DNA from 3 places in the Lentzea sp. NPDC004782 genome. Region 3 is predicted to be linked to each of the others. Evidence: riboswitches for the same ligand, from Rfam matches in the RefSeq annotation. Region 3 holds a riboswitch; each other region holds the start of a gene.
The links. A riboswitch is a leader RNA that binds a small molecule or an ion and turns the genes downstream of it on or off. The one in region 3 is predicted to bind cobalamin.

Region 1: it holds a riboswitch for cobalamin, as region 3 does, so the genes downstream of both, ABZV40_RS03510 (putative cobaltochelatase) here and ABZV40_RS38980 (ribonucleoside-diphosphate reductase subunit alpha) in region 3, are expected to answer to the same signal.
Region 2: it holds a riboswitch for cobalamin, as region 3 does, so the genes downstream of both, ABZV40_RS21785 (iron ABC transporter permease) here and ABZV40_RS38980 (ribonucleoside-diphosphate reductase subunit alpha) in region 3, are expected to answer to the same signal.

What each region holds. Positions count from the first base shown of each region.
Region 1 is NZ_JBEXJN010000003.1:46,300-50,875, forward strand. Features, by position in the region: gene ABZV40_RS03495 (zinc-binding dehydrogenase) at 1-138, opposite strand, end outside; gene ABZV40_RS03500 (helix-turn-helix domain-containing protein) at 221-724, shown strand; gene ABZV40_RS03505 (beta-eliminating lyase-related protein) at 735-1,694, shown strand; cobalamin riboswitch at 1,916-2,056, shown strand; gene ABZV40_RS03510 (putative cobaltochelatase) at 2,096-3,997, shown strand; gene cobO (cob(I)yrinic acid a,c-diamide adenosyltransferase) at 4,010-4,576, shown strand, end outside.
Region 2 is NZ_JBEXJN010000023.1:7,665-12,240, forward strand. Features, by position in the region: gene ABZV40_RS21770 (putative T7SS-secreted protein) at 1-784, shown strand, start outside; gene ABZV40_RS21775 (hypothetical protein) at 920-1,405, shown strand; gene ABZV40_RS21780 (hypothetical protein) at 1,425-1,907, opposite strand; cobalamin riboswitch at 1,934-2,071, shown strand; gene ABZV40_RS21785 (iron ABC transporter permease) at 2,104-3,126, shown strand; gene ABZV40_RS21790 (ABC transporter ATP-binding protein) at 3,126-3,866, shown strand; gene ABZV40_RS21795 (ABC transporter substrate-binding protein) at 3,863-4,576, shown strand, end outside.
Region 3 is NZ_JBEXJN010000065.1:1,603-6,178, reverse strand. Features, by position in the region: gene ABZV40_RS38990 (LysR family transcriptional regulator ArgP) at 1-529, opposite strand, end outside; gene ABZV40_RS38985 (LysE/ArgO family amino acid transporter) at 629-1,177, shown strand; cobalamin riboswitch at 1,375-1,586, shown strand; gene ABZV40_RS38980 (ribonucleoside-diphosphate reductase subunit alpha) at 1,682-4,024, shown strand; gene ABZV40_RS38975 (ribonucleotide-diphosphate reductase subunit beta) at 4,021-4,576, shown strand, end outside.

The DNA.
Region 1 (4,576 bases), on a different contig from region 3:
GCCGCGGCGGATGACCGTCTCGCCGTAGTTGAGGCCGATCGCGGTGACGTCGACAAGGGTGTCGCCGACCGGGTCCGCGACCTCTTCCGCGACCAGCAGCTCGGGGCCGCCGAACTCGTGGAACCGCACTGCCTTCATCTCGTGATCTCCCCCAGTAAGCGGACTGACGGTCCGGTTGCTACTATACGGACCGTCAGTCCGCTTATGTCAAGGAGCTGTGATGCGAGCCGATGCCGCGCGCAACCGGGCCGCGTTGCTCGCGGCCGCCACCGACCTGATCTGCGAGCACGGCGTCGAGGCCGTGTCGATGGAGGACGTGGCCGCGGCGGCGGGCGTCGGCAAGGGCACGGTGTTCCGCAGGTTCGGCGACAAGGCGGGCCTCATCCAGGCCGTCGTGGACGAGACGGCCGCGTCGTGGATCAAGGTCGCCTCACTGGAGTGCCGCACCGCCGCCGAGTTCGCCGGCACCCTGTTCGACCACGTGCTGGCGTCGTTGCCGCTGGTGATCGCGGTCGAGCGGACCACGACCCGCAGCTGCGAGGGCAACTTCCAGCTCACCGTCGACCGGCTGACGGGGCTCGTCGGCTCCACCTTCAAGGCCCACACCCTGCTGGCCGTGCTGCGCGGCGAGCACATCGCGTTCCTGCTCGACCAGGGCATGACCGCCCACGACATCCGAGCGGGCGTCATTTCGCTCGCGAACACGCTGGCCGCTGGGGTTTGATGCCGGGGTGATGAACCGCCAGCTCTCGGGAGTCCGCAAGAAGTCGCTGCTGGAGTTGCTCGGCCCGGTGCCGGACGTCGACCCGGACCGCTACGGCGAAGGCGGCCCGGTGGGCGCCCTGGAAACGCGGGTCGCGCAACTGCTCGGCACCGAGGCGGCGCTGTTCGTGCCGACCGGCACCATGGCGCAGCAGATCGCCCTGCGCTGCTGGGCCGACCGCACCCACAACCCGATCGTGGCGATGCACCCGCTGGCCCACCCCCTGCACCACGAGGACGACGCGCTGACCGTCCTGTCCGGCCTCCGCCCGATCAAGGTCGCGAACGAGCACGTGGCGGACTGCCCGGAACCGTTCGGCACGCTGCTGGTGGAGGTCCCCGACCGCGAGGCCGGCTTCGTCCTGCCGACCTGGGACGAGCTGGTGTCCGTGGTCGACGCCGCCCGCGACCGCGACGCCGTCGTGCACCTCGACGGCGCCCGTCTGTGGGAGAGCACGTACGGCCTCGGCAAGCCGTTGGAGGAGATCGCGGGCCTCTTCGACTCGATCTACGTCTCGTTCTACAAGTCGCTGGAGGGCATCTCCGGTGCGGCACTCGCCGGCACCCGGGACTTCGTCGACCAGGCCCGCGTCTGGCGGCACCGCTACGGCGGCATGCTGTTCCAGCAGTGGCCGGCGGCGCTGTCGGCCCTGCACGGCCTCGACACCGTGCTGCCCCGCCTGGGCACCTACGTCGCGCACGCCAAGGTGGTCGCCGAGGCGATGGGCCTGCCGGAGCCGCACACCCACCAGTTCGCGCTGCACCTGCCCGGCGACCCGGCCCGGCTGACCGAGGCGAGCGGGAAGTTCCTCGGGCGGTTCTGGCGGGACGGTCAGATGGCCAAGACCGAGGTCACGGTGGCGGAGCCCGCGCTGGAGTGGACGGGCGACGAGGTGCGGGAGGCGTGGGCGGAGTTCCAGAGCCTGCTCTGATGTGACATCGCGGCGGCCGTGGTGTTGTCAGGTGACCACAGACCTCGCGGAGTCCGATGCTCGTCCTCGAGCAGGACGACTCGGTCCTGGAAGCGGACGAGAAGTTGCTCTACCAGCGCGTCCGCGACCTCGGTTGCCAGGACTTCGCAGCGCTAGTGCGACTGAGAACCAGCAGCCTGCCGCGTCCGCGACGCGATGTCGCTCACCTGGCTGTTGGACCGGCAGGACCGAAATGCGACGATGCCGGGGCTGTGAGGGGAGTGCGAGGAAGCCGGTGCGAATCCGGCGCCGTCCCGCGACTGTGACCGGTTCTCGAGGAGGAGGCCGGGAGTCAGGAACTCGTCCCCCTCTTTCGACCACCGGCCACGGGCGTGGACACCCGAGGAAGGACTTCGCCGAGCATGTTCCCCTTTTCGGCTGTCGTCGGACATGACGACCTCCGGCTGGCCCTGCTGCTGAACGCCGTGCACCCCGGTATCGGCGGTGTTCTCGTGCGCGGCGAGAAGGGGACCGCGAAGTCGACGATCGTGCGTGCCCTGGCCGCGCTGCTGCCCGAGCTGGACGTCTCCGAGAACTGCCGGTTCGGCTGCGTGCCGGGCACGACGGACTGCCCGGACGCGCCGCACGACGGCAGTGAGCGCAGGCCCGCGAAACTCGTCGAGTTGCCGGTCGGTGCCACCGAGGACCGGCTGGTCGGGTCGCTCGACCTGGAGAAGGCGCTGACCGAGGGGGTGCGGGCGTTCCAGCCCGGGCTGCTGGCCGCGGCGCACCGGGGCGTGCTCTACGTCGACGAGGTCAACCTGCTGCACGACCACCTGGTCGACCTGCTGCTCGACGCGGCGGCGATGGGGCGGGCGCACGTGGAGCGCGAAGGCGTCTCGGTGTCGCACCCGTCGCAGTTCCTGCTGGTCGGCACGATGAACCCCGAGGAGGGCGAGCTGCGGCCGCAGCTGCTCGACCGGTTCGGGCTGACCGTGGCGGTGAAGGCGGCACGGGACGTCGGTGTCCGCACCGAGGTGATCCGGCGCCGGCTCGCCTACGAGGCCGACCCGGTGACGTTCGCCGCGAAGTGGGCGGACGAGGACGCGAAGCTCAAGCAGCAGATCACGCAGGCACGCGCGAACCTCCCGCGAGTGTCCCTTCCGGACGGTGAGCTGCGCAGGATCGCCGCCGTCTGCGCGGCTTTCGAGGTCGACGGCATGCGCGCGGACCTCGTCGTCGCCCGTGCCGCCACCGCCCACGCGGCCTGGCGCGGCGCGACGGAGGTGGAGGAGACCGACGTCGAGACCGCCGTCCGGCTCGCTCTGCCGCACCGTCGTCGGCGCGACCCGTTCGACGAGCCGGGCATCGAGGAGCAGCAGCTCGAAGACGCGATGCGCCAGGCCGCCGAGCACGCGGACGAGCCAGACGGCCCGGACGACGACGGCCCCGGCGGTGGTGAGCTGCCCGAACCGCAGGAAGGCCCGGCGGGCAACGGGAACGCGCCGCAGGACCGTCCGGCACCGGAACCCGCGCCGGCGTTCAAAGCACGCCTGCTGGAGGTTCCCGGAGTCGGGGAAGGCGCGCCGGGCAAGCGGTCCAGGGCCCGTGCCCGCACCGGCCGGGTCGTGCGTTCGTCCGAAGTGGACGGAAGCGGACTGCACCTGGTCGACACCCTCACGAACGCGGCGCCGCACCAGCAGGCCCGCGGCCGCAGCGGGCCCGGCCTGAAGCTGGAGGGATCCGACCTCCGCAAGGCCGTGCGGGAGGGCAAGGAGTCCAACCTCATCCTGTTCGTCGTCGACGCTTCCGGTTCGATGGCCGCACGTCAGCGGATGTCCGCGGTCAGCGGCGCGGTCGTCTCCCTGCTGCGTGACGCCTACCAGCGCCGGGACAAGGTCGGCGTGGTGACGTTCCGCGGTCAGAACGCCGAAGTGGCCCTGCCCCCGACGACGTCCGTCGACGCGGCCGCGACCAGGCTCAAGAAGATGCGCACCGGCGGCCGCACGCCGCTCGCGGACGGCATCCTCAAGGCCCACCGGGTCCTGGAGATCGAACGGCTGCGGGACCCGCGCAAGCGCCCGCTGGTCGTCCTCCTCACCGATGGCCGCGCGACGTCGTCAGGACTCGGCGGCGACCCGACCAAGGACGCGCTGAAGGCCGCGGGCCTGCTCGAACAGACCGCGGTCGTGGTCGTCGACTGCGAACAGGGCCACATCCGCCTCGGCCTCGCCCAGAAGATCGCCGAGGCGTTGCACGGCACCTGCGTCCGTCTCGACCAGCTCAGCGCCGACCACCTCGCCGGCGTCGTCCGCGCCGCATAAGGAGAAACCCCAGTGCCACAGGGACAGCCCACCGAGGTGCCGAAGGACGGCCTGACGACGCGCCAGCGCCGCAACCGGCCGTTGCTCATGCTGCACACCGGTGAGATGAAGGGGAAGTCGACGTCGGCGTTCGGCATGGCGTTGCGCGGCTGGAACCAGGGCTGGGACATCGGCGTGTTCCAGTTCGTGAAGTCCGCCAAGTGGAAGGTCGGCGAGGAGTCCGCGTTCAAGGCGCTCGGCCGGCTGCACGACGAGACCGGCGAGGGCGGCGCGGTCGAGTGGCACAAGATGGGCGAGGGCTGGTCGTGGTCCCGCAAGCAGGGCACCGAGGAAGACCACGCCGCCGCCGCGCTCGAAGGCTGGCGGGAGATCGCCCGCAGGCTGCGGGCCGAACGCCACGGCTTCTACGTGCTCGACGAGTTCACCTACCCGCTGCACTGGGGCTGGATCGACGTCGACGAGGTCGTCGACACGCTGGTCACCCGGCCCGGTCACCAGCACGTGGTGATCACCGGGCGGTACGCGCCGGAAAAGCTCGTCGAGGCCGCCGACCTCGTGGTGGAGATGACCAAGGTCAAG
Region 2 (4,576 bases), on a different contig from region 3:
GGACACGACCGACAAGCTGGTCGACCAGATCGGGTCCTTCAACAGCGGTCTGACCAAGTCCGCGCTCGGCATCGTGCAGTTGCTCCGCGCGACCAACCCTCTCGACCCGTACAACATCTCGCACCCCGGCGAGTACGCGGCGAACATGATGAAGCAGGCCGCCGGCATGGTGCACATGGCCACGCATCCGGTCGACGCCGTCAAGGGCATCCTCAACTTCGAGCAGTGGAAGAAGGACCCGTTCGCCGCGCTCGGCCAGCTGACCGGTGACGTCGCCATCGCCATCGCGACCGACGGCACGGCACTCGCCGGCACGGCGGAGAAGGCGGTCGCCCGCGAGGCGATGGAGGCGTCGGCCCGGGAGGTCACCGAGCAGGCGGCGACCCAACTCGGCAAGCACGTCGACGACGGTCTGCCGCCCTGGGCCAAGGGGGAGCACTACGAGCCGCCGTCGCACCCGACGGACTACGGCAACCCGCACCCCGACGAGCCGTTCGGTCCACAGAAGACGGACGACCTCCCGACGCACGACCGGGAACCGGAACACCACGAGCCCGATCATCCTGCCGAGGAACCGAAGCACGAGCCGGACGAACAGCCCAAGGTCAGGGAGCCGGAACACCTGCCGCAGCCCGACAAGAGCTACTACTTCCAGCTGCAGGACGCGGTCGGCCGGATGCAGGACATGATGCCGAGCCTGTCTCCCCCGGAACAGGAAGCCATGTGGCGCGCAATCGAGGAGAAGAGGCAAATGATGCGCGACATTCTGGACCGGCACAGCTGACGTCACGGCGATCTTCAGGAGCCAATACCAATGCACCCACAGCAACCACCGATGCGTCCGCCACACCGTCAGCTGCCCCCACCGCAACCACCGCGCCCGATGAGGCCGCCAGTTCCACCGCCACCACCCCAACCGGTGGAGGAGGAGCTTCCGGAATGGACGAAGGACGGCGAGTTCCCGGCGATCTCCCGGCAGATCCCGCTCTACGGCAAGGATCCCGAGTCCGGCAAGGAGCAGGTGTGGGTCGGTCGCGTCGTGTGGCAGGCGCGGACCGCGAAAGAGATCACGATGGCGGTCTACGGCCCGTTCGGCCGCAAGATGGCCACCGGTGAGTCCGTGTTCCACGCCCTGTTCCGGATCCGCGGCGAGCTGGGGGACCCCGAGCAGTACAGCCCGCCGTGGAAGGTGCTGGTCAAGGGATCCAGGAGGGACGTGTGGCACCTCGGTCACAAGGTGTCGATCTTCCCCGGTGACCGGGCCGAGATCGTCGTGCCCGGTGAGAAGGTGACCGAGTCCGTCGACGTGCTCGCGATGCTCGAACCGCACGACACTCCGAAGTTCGGCTTGGTCGAGCATCAGATGACCAACGTCCTGGAGTACTTCCGCCGCTTCGGCGTGTGAGGCTCCTCGTAGCCCGAGGTCACGCCAGCCAGAGGATGAGGCCGGCCAGCAGCAACCAGTGCTGGCCGGCCACCGCCACGGCACGCCAGCCGGGCTTGGCCAGGCGGGAGATCGCGAGGCTGATCGGTACGAACACCAGTCCCACCCCGAAGAACGCCGACGGCACCACCCAGCTGCCGTCGGACGCGATGAGCAACATGCCCATGAGCCCTGCCAGGAACGCGCTGGAGTAGATCGCCACGTCGCGGCGCCAGAGGAGCACCAGCAGCGGCGCGACCGCGATCGCCCAGCCGATCAGCGCCTGCGGCAACGCCAGACAGAACTCCGGCGTGCAGTAGAGCCGATCAAGTGCCGCCGGGATCTCCTCGGCCCAGATGCCACCGGTCTGGAAACCGGCGACGAGCAGGGCGAACGCGATGAAGGCGGGGCTGTTCTTCTGCCCCGTGTCCTGCTCGCCCAGTTGACGCTGACGCCGTAATCGCCGTTTGTCTCCTCCGCCCATGCCTGTTGAACGCGTCTCCGCGCGGTTTTGTGCACTGGCCGGTGAGTTAGGGTGGGGTCGTCGTGCACGGGGGAAGACCGGTCGAAGTCCGGCGCTGACCCGCAACGGTAGGTCCCACTCCGGTGGGGCGAGCCCGAACACCCGCACACGGCTTTCAACCGGGAACTCCTGCCGTGGACTGCGGGAAGGGCTGTCAGTGATCGCGAAGATCAGCGCGCTCGTCGGCGTGCTCGCCGTCAGCGTCGTGGCGGGCGTGGCGCTCGGCCCCGTCTCCGTCCCGTTCAGCGTCACGGTCGACCTGTTGCGGGCGGCCGTCACCGGCGGCACGATCCCCGCGGACCTCGCCGGGCAGTACCACATCGTCTGTGACATCCGGCTGCCGCGCGTGCTGCTCGCCGCGGTCGTCGGTGCCGGGCTGAGCACGGTCGGCGTCGCGATCCAGGCGATGGTCCGCAACGCGCTCGCGGACCCCTATGTGCTCGGCATCTCGTCGGGCGCGAGCGTCGGTGCGACGGCGGTCGCGACGCTCGGCGTGTTGTCCGGTCTCGGCGTCTACGCGTTGTCGACCGGGGCGTTCCTGACCGGACTCGGTGCCACCGCGCTGGTCTACCTCACCGCGCGCACGAGCCGGGGGCTCACACCGTTGCGGCTGGTGCTGACCGGAACCGCGCTGGCGTACGGGTTCTCGGCCGTCGCGATGCTGCTGGTGTTCCAGGCGCCACGCGGGGACGCGGCGCGGGCGGCGATGTTCTGGTTGCTCGGCAGCCTCGGCGGAGCGGACTGGAAGTCGTTGCCCGTGGCCACCTCGGTGACGGTGCTCGGGATCGTGTACCTGCTCACCAGGGCGCGGCAGCTGAACGCGCTGGCGATGGGCGACGAGACGGCGACCACGCTGGGTGTCGAGGTCAACCGGTTCCGCACGCGGCTGTTCGTCGTCACCGCGGCGATCACCGGCGTGCTGGTGGCGGTCAGCGGCGCGGTGGGCTTCGTCGGGCTCATGCTGCCGCACCTCACGCGCATGGTCGTGGGCGCGGACCACCGCAGGGTGCTGCCGCTCGCACCCCTTGCCGGGGCCTCGTTCCTCGTCTGGGTCGACGTGGCCGCCCGGATGCTCGCGGCGCCGGAAGAGCTGCCGCTCGGCGTCATCACGGCCGCGATCGGCGTGCCGTGCTTCATCTTCCTCATACGCCGCAAGAGCTACGTGTTCGGAGGACGTTGATGCGCGTCGAGCTCACCGGCGTCGCGGTCCGCGGGATCGTCGAGGACATCACGCTCACCGCCTCGGCCGAGGTCGTCGGCATCGTCGGCCCGAACGGCAGCGGCAAGTCGACCACGCTCCGGTGCGTCTACCGCGCGCTGAAGCCGGACGCCGGTGCCGTGCGGATCGACGGCGAGAACGTCCACAAGCGACGGAACCTCGCCCGCGAGCTCGCGGCGCTCACCCAGGAGTCGCAGGTCGAGTTCGACTTCACGGTCGCCGAGGTCGTCGAGATGGGTCGCCTGCCGCACGACCGCGATCCCGCCAGAGACCGGCGCGTGGTCGCCGACGCACTGGCCACAGTGGACGTGGCGCACCTCGCCGACCGCAGTTTCCTCAGCCTCTCCGGCGGCGAACGCCAGCGCGTGCTCATCGCCCGCGCCATCGCCCAGGAACCGCGGGTGCTCGTGCTGGACGAACCGACGAACCACCTCGACATCCGCCACCAGCTGGACGTGCTGGCGCTCGCCCGCGGCCTGGGCGTCACGGTGCTGACCGTGCTGCACGACCTCAACCTCGCCGCGTCCTACTGCGACCGCCTCCACGTGCTCGACGAAGGCCGCCTGGTCGCGTCCGGCACGCCGGAGGAGGTGCTCGTGCCCGAGCTGATCGCCAAGGTCTTCCACGTCACCGCGCACGTCGTCCGCCACCCCACCACGGGAGTTCCGCAGCTCCTGTTCGACCAGGAGGTCACCCCTTGAGAACCGCTTTCGCCGCAGCCGCTCTGCTGCTCGTCTCCGGCTGCGGCGCGACGGTCGCGCAGGACACCGCGAAGTCCGACCCGGTGACCATCACCAACTGCGGTCGGCAGGTCACGTTCGACCAGGTTCCGTCCAAAGTGGTCACCAACGACACGGGCATCACCGAGCTGATGTTCGCGCTGGGCCTCAAGGACCACATGGCCGGGTACGTCGTGGACGGCGACAACACCGTCGACCTGCGCACCTCACCGTGGAAGGCCGACTTCGACAGCACCCGCAAGCTCGCGGACAAGATCTCCAAGGAGGTCGTGCAGGGCGCCAACGCGGACCTGGTGTTCGCGGGCTGGAGCTACGGGTTCAGCGAGAGCACCGGCTTCACGCCGGACGCGCTGAAGCAGCTCGGGATCGGCACCTACCAGCTCACCGAGGCGTGCCGCAACGGCATCGGCAAGCAGCGCGGCATCATGCCCGCCCTCGACGCGCTGTACACGGACCTCCGCAATCTGGGGAAGATCTTCCGCGTCGAGCGGAAGGCCGAGGAGCTGATCCAGGGCTACCAACGGCAGATCGACGACGCCGGCCGGTTGATGGTGGGCAGGCCGCGGCCGAAGGTGTTCCTCTACGACAGCGGCCAGGACCAGCCGTTCACCTCCGGCCGGAACGCGGCCCCGCAGGACGTCATCGGCAAGGCGGGCGGGGACAACGTCTTC
Region 3 (4,576 bases):
GCGGACCGTCCGCGTGCTGGTCCACAAAGGACGGTGTTGCCATTGCCGCGTAACGGATGCTGCCCAGCTTCCGCACCGAGCAGCCCGCGACCGGCTCGCGCGAGGACGTCACCGCGGCCATCACCAGGCCCTGGCGCAGCAACGCCGTCGTGTGGTCCTGGTCCTCGCGGTGCAGGTCGAACGAGATCCTCAGGTCCGGCGAAACCCGTTGCAGGGCGGGCAGGAACCACGTGGCGAGCGAGTCGGCGTTGACCGCGATCGGCATCCGCACGACGGCGTCCTGCCCGAGCGCCGCCTCCAGGTCCTGGTCGAGCGCGAGCAGTTGCCGGCCGTAGCGGACCAGCACCTCCCCCGACGGCGTCAGCCGCACCGGGCGCACCCGCACCAGCAGCACCCGGCCCGTCCGCTGCTCCAGCGCCTTGATCCGTTGCGAGACAGCGGAAGGCGTGACGTGCAACACGGTGGCGGCGGCGTCGAACGTGCCCGCGTCGACGACCGCGAGCAAGGTGCGCACCAGGTCGAGGTCCATCACAGCTGCTAATGATACGTAAGAATCTTTAGCTTTCCTCATCAAGGCCGCGTGCTTACCGTCGGACGCGTGACTGACCTGCTGCTCGGCTTCGGCACCATGATGACCCTGATCGTCGCGATCGGCGCGCAGAACGCTTTCGTGCTGCGCCAAGGACTTCGGCGTCAGGCCGTGCTGCCGGTCGTCGCCGTGTGCGCGCTCTCCGACGCCGTTCTGGTCGCGGTCGGTGTCGCCGGGTTCGGGGTGATCGTCGCCCGGTGGCCGCAGGTGATCACCGCGGCGGCCGTCGTCGGCGGGCTTTTCCTGACCGGGTACGGGGTTCTGGCCGCGCGCCGGGCGTTCCGGCCGTCCGCGATGAACCTCGGCTCAGCCCAGCAGGGCCGGCCCGTGCTGACCGCCATCGCACTGACGTGGCTCAACCCGCACGTCTACCTCGACACGGTGCTGCTGCTCGGCTCGATCGCGGCCGGACGGTGGCTCTTCGGGGTCGGCGCGGTGGCCGCGAGCGTCACCTGGTTCGTCGCACTCGGGTTCGGGGCCCGGTTGCTGAGCCCGTGGTTCGCGAAGCCTCGTTCGTGGCGGGTGCTGGACGGCGTGATCGCCGCCGTGATGATCACTCTCGGGGTGACCCTGATCGCCGGGTGGTGATCATCACCAGCACCGCCGTCACGGCCAGCACACCGCTCGTCACGGGTGCCGCGGCACCGGCTCCGAGGGACGCCGAAGCGAGCACCGCACTGACGAGAGCACCCGCGAGAACTTTCGGGCGATGATCATCCACGTTTCCGACCATAACCCACGACACGCGCATGTTGGGTGGTGATCCAGACCCCACCCCCACATGTAGTATCTGCCGCGCTGGTGGTTCACCGGCCCGGAGCAACGGGCCGGTGAGGCAAGAGGGAACCCGGTGGGAATCCGGGACTGCCCCGCAGCGGTGAGTGGGAACGAAAGCCGTCAACGAAGCACTGGGTCGCGAGGCCTGGGAAGCGACGGCCGGTAGGCGCGAGGAACACGCCCACGAGTCCGAAGACCTGCCACCGGTGTGCGCGCAAGCCTGCGCGCACGACACGGTGCCCCGAGGGAGGGCGGCTGTGTGCCCTCGGTGGCGCGCGCCTGCACTTCCTCCGGCTCAGCTCGCGAGGAGAGAGCGTGCCCGACCGCCTTTCAGTGGTCATTCACGAAGCGTGTGCCGACCTGCCCAACGCGTCGGCCGAGGCCGTGCTGGCCGAGACGAAGCGAAATCTCTACGACGGCATCACCGACGCCGAGCTCGCCCTGGCGCCGATCATGGCCGCCCGCACGATGGTCGAGCAGGACCCGGACTACTCGTACGTCAGCGCCCGGTTGCTGCTCGACAAGCTGCGTGCCGAGGCCTGTGGCGAGCCGCTGTCGCACGCCGAGATGACCGAGCACTACCCGTCGTACTTCACGTCGTTCGTCCGTCACGGCGTCAAGCTCGGCCAGCTCGACCCGCGCCTGGAGGACTTCGACCTGGCCCGCCTGGGTGCGGCGCTGCGCCCGGAGCGCGACCTGAACTTCCAGTTCCTGGGCCTGCAGACGCTGTACGACCGCTACTTCCTGCACCACGACGGCCGCCGCTACGAGCTGCCACAGGCGTTCTTCCTGCGAGTCGCCATGGGCCTGGCGCTCGACGAGGACGACCGCGACGCCCGCGCGATCGAGTTCTACGAGCTGCTGTCGTCGTTCGACTTCATGTGCTCGACACCGACGTTGTTCAACTCGGGCACCACACGGCCACAGCTGTCGTCGTGCTTCCTGACCACTGTGGACGACGATCTCGCCGCGATCTTCCACGGCATCAGCAACAACGCGCTGCTCAGCAAGTTCGCCGGCGGGCTCGGCAACGACTGGACGCCGGTGCGCGGGATCGGCGCGCACATCAAGGGCACCAACGGCAAGTCGCAGGGGGTGGTGCCGTTCCTCAAGGTCGCCAACGACACCGCGGTCGCGGTCAACCAAGGCGGGCGTCGCAAGGGCGCGGTGTGCGCGTACCTGGAGACCTGGCACATCGACGTCGAGGAGTTCCTCGACCTGCGCAAGAACACCGGCGACGAACGCCGTCGCACCCACGACATGAACACCGCGAACTGGGTGCCGGACGAGTTCATCCGGCGAGTCCGCGCGAACGGTCAGTGGACGCTGTTCTCGCCGGACGAGGTGCCGGACCTGCACGACGCGTTCGGTGACGACTTCGCGGTCAAGTACCGCGCGTACGAGCAGAAGGCCGACAACGGCGAGATCAAGGTCTTCCGCCGGGTGCAGGCCGTCGACCTGTGGCGGCGCATGCTGACCATGCTGTTCGAGACCGGTCACCCGTGGATCACGTTCAAGGACCCGTGCAACCTGCGGTCGCCACAGCAGCACAGCGGTGTCGTGCACTCGTCCAACCTGTGCACCGAGATCACCCTGAACACCTCGGCCGACGAGGTCGCGGTCTGCAACCTGGGCAGCGTCAACCTCGCACAGCACGTCACCGCCGGCGGCATCGACCACGCACGCCTCGAAAAAACCGTGCGCACGGCCGTTCGCATGCTCGACAACGTGATCGACGTGAACTACTACACGATCCCCGAGGCGCGGAACTCCAACCTGAAGCACCGCCCGGTCGGCCTGGGGCTGATGGGCTTCCAGGACGCGCTGTTCACGCTCGGCACGCCGATGGCGTCGCAGGAAGCCGTCGAGTTCGCTGACCGCAGCATGGAGGAGCTCAGCTACTACGCGATCACCGCGTCCGCCGAGCTGGCCGAGGAGCGCGGCGCCTACCGGTCGTTCGAGGGGTCGCTGTGGTCGCAGGGCATCCTGCCGATCGACTCGGTCGGGGTCCTCGCGCGGCACCGCGGTGAGGGTGAGCTGAGCGTCGACCGCGAGTCCACGATGGACTGGGACGTCGTGCGCGAGAAGGCCCGCAGGGGCATGCGGAACTCGAACGTCATGGCCATCGCGCCGACCGCGACCATCGCGAACATCACCGGCGTGAACCAGTCGATCGAGCCGCTGTACCGCAACCTGTACGTGAAGTCGAACATGTCCGGCGACTTCACCGTGATCAACCCCGACCTGGTGCGCGCCCTGAAGCAGCGCAAGCTCTGGGACGAGCAGATGATCTCGGACCTGAAGCTGCACGACGGCAGCCTCGGCGCGATCGACCGGGTGCCACCGCACCTGAAGGCGTTGTACGCCACGGCGTTCGAGGTCGACAGCTCGTGGCTGATCGAGGCGGGTGCGCGCCGGCAGAAGTGGATCGACCAGGCGCAGTCGCTGAACCTCTACCTGGCCCGGCCCAGCGGCCGCAAGCTCGACGAGCTGTACCAGCTGGCGTGGGTGCGCGGCCTCAAGACCACGTACTACCTGCGCACGCAGAGCGCCACGCACGTGGAGAAGTCCACGCTGCAGGGCACCGACGGCAAGCTCAACGCCGTCTCCCCCACCGCCTGCTCCGTGACCGACCCCGAATGTGAGGCTTGCCAGTGAACGTCGAAGCAGGCGCCGCCCGCGTCACCGTGGACGACAAAGCGATGATCAACTGCCGTGCGGACGTCAACCAGCTGCTGCCGCTCAAGTACCACTGGGCGTGGGAGAAGTACCTCAACGGCTGCAACAACCACTGGATGCCGACCGAGGTCTCGATGCAGGCCGACATCTCACTCTGGAAGTCGCCGGACGGGTTGACCGAGGAGGAGCGCCGCATGATCAAGCGGAACCTCGGCTTCTTCGCCACCTCCGAGTCGTTGGTGGCCAACAACATCGTGCTCGCGGTGTACCGGCACCTCACCAACCCCGAGTGCCGCCAGTACCTGCTGCGCCAGGCCTTCGAGGAGGCCGTGCACACGCACACGTTCCAGTACATCTGCACCTCGCTCGGCCTGGACGAGGGCGAACTGTTCAACATGTACCGGGAGATCCCGTCGATCACCGACAAGGCCGCGTGGGCGCTGCAGTACACGCAGCACCTGGAGGACCCCGAGTTCAGGACGGGCACGCCCGACTCCGACCAGGCGTTCCTCAAGGACCTCGTGGCGTTCT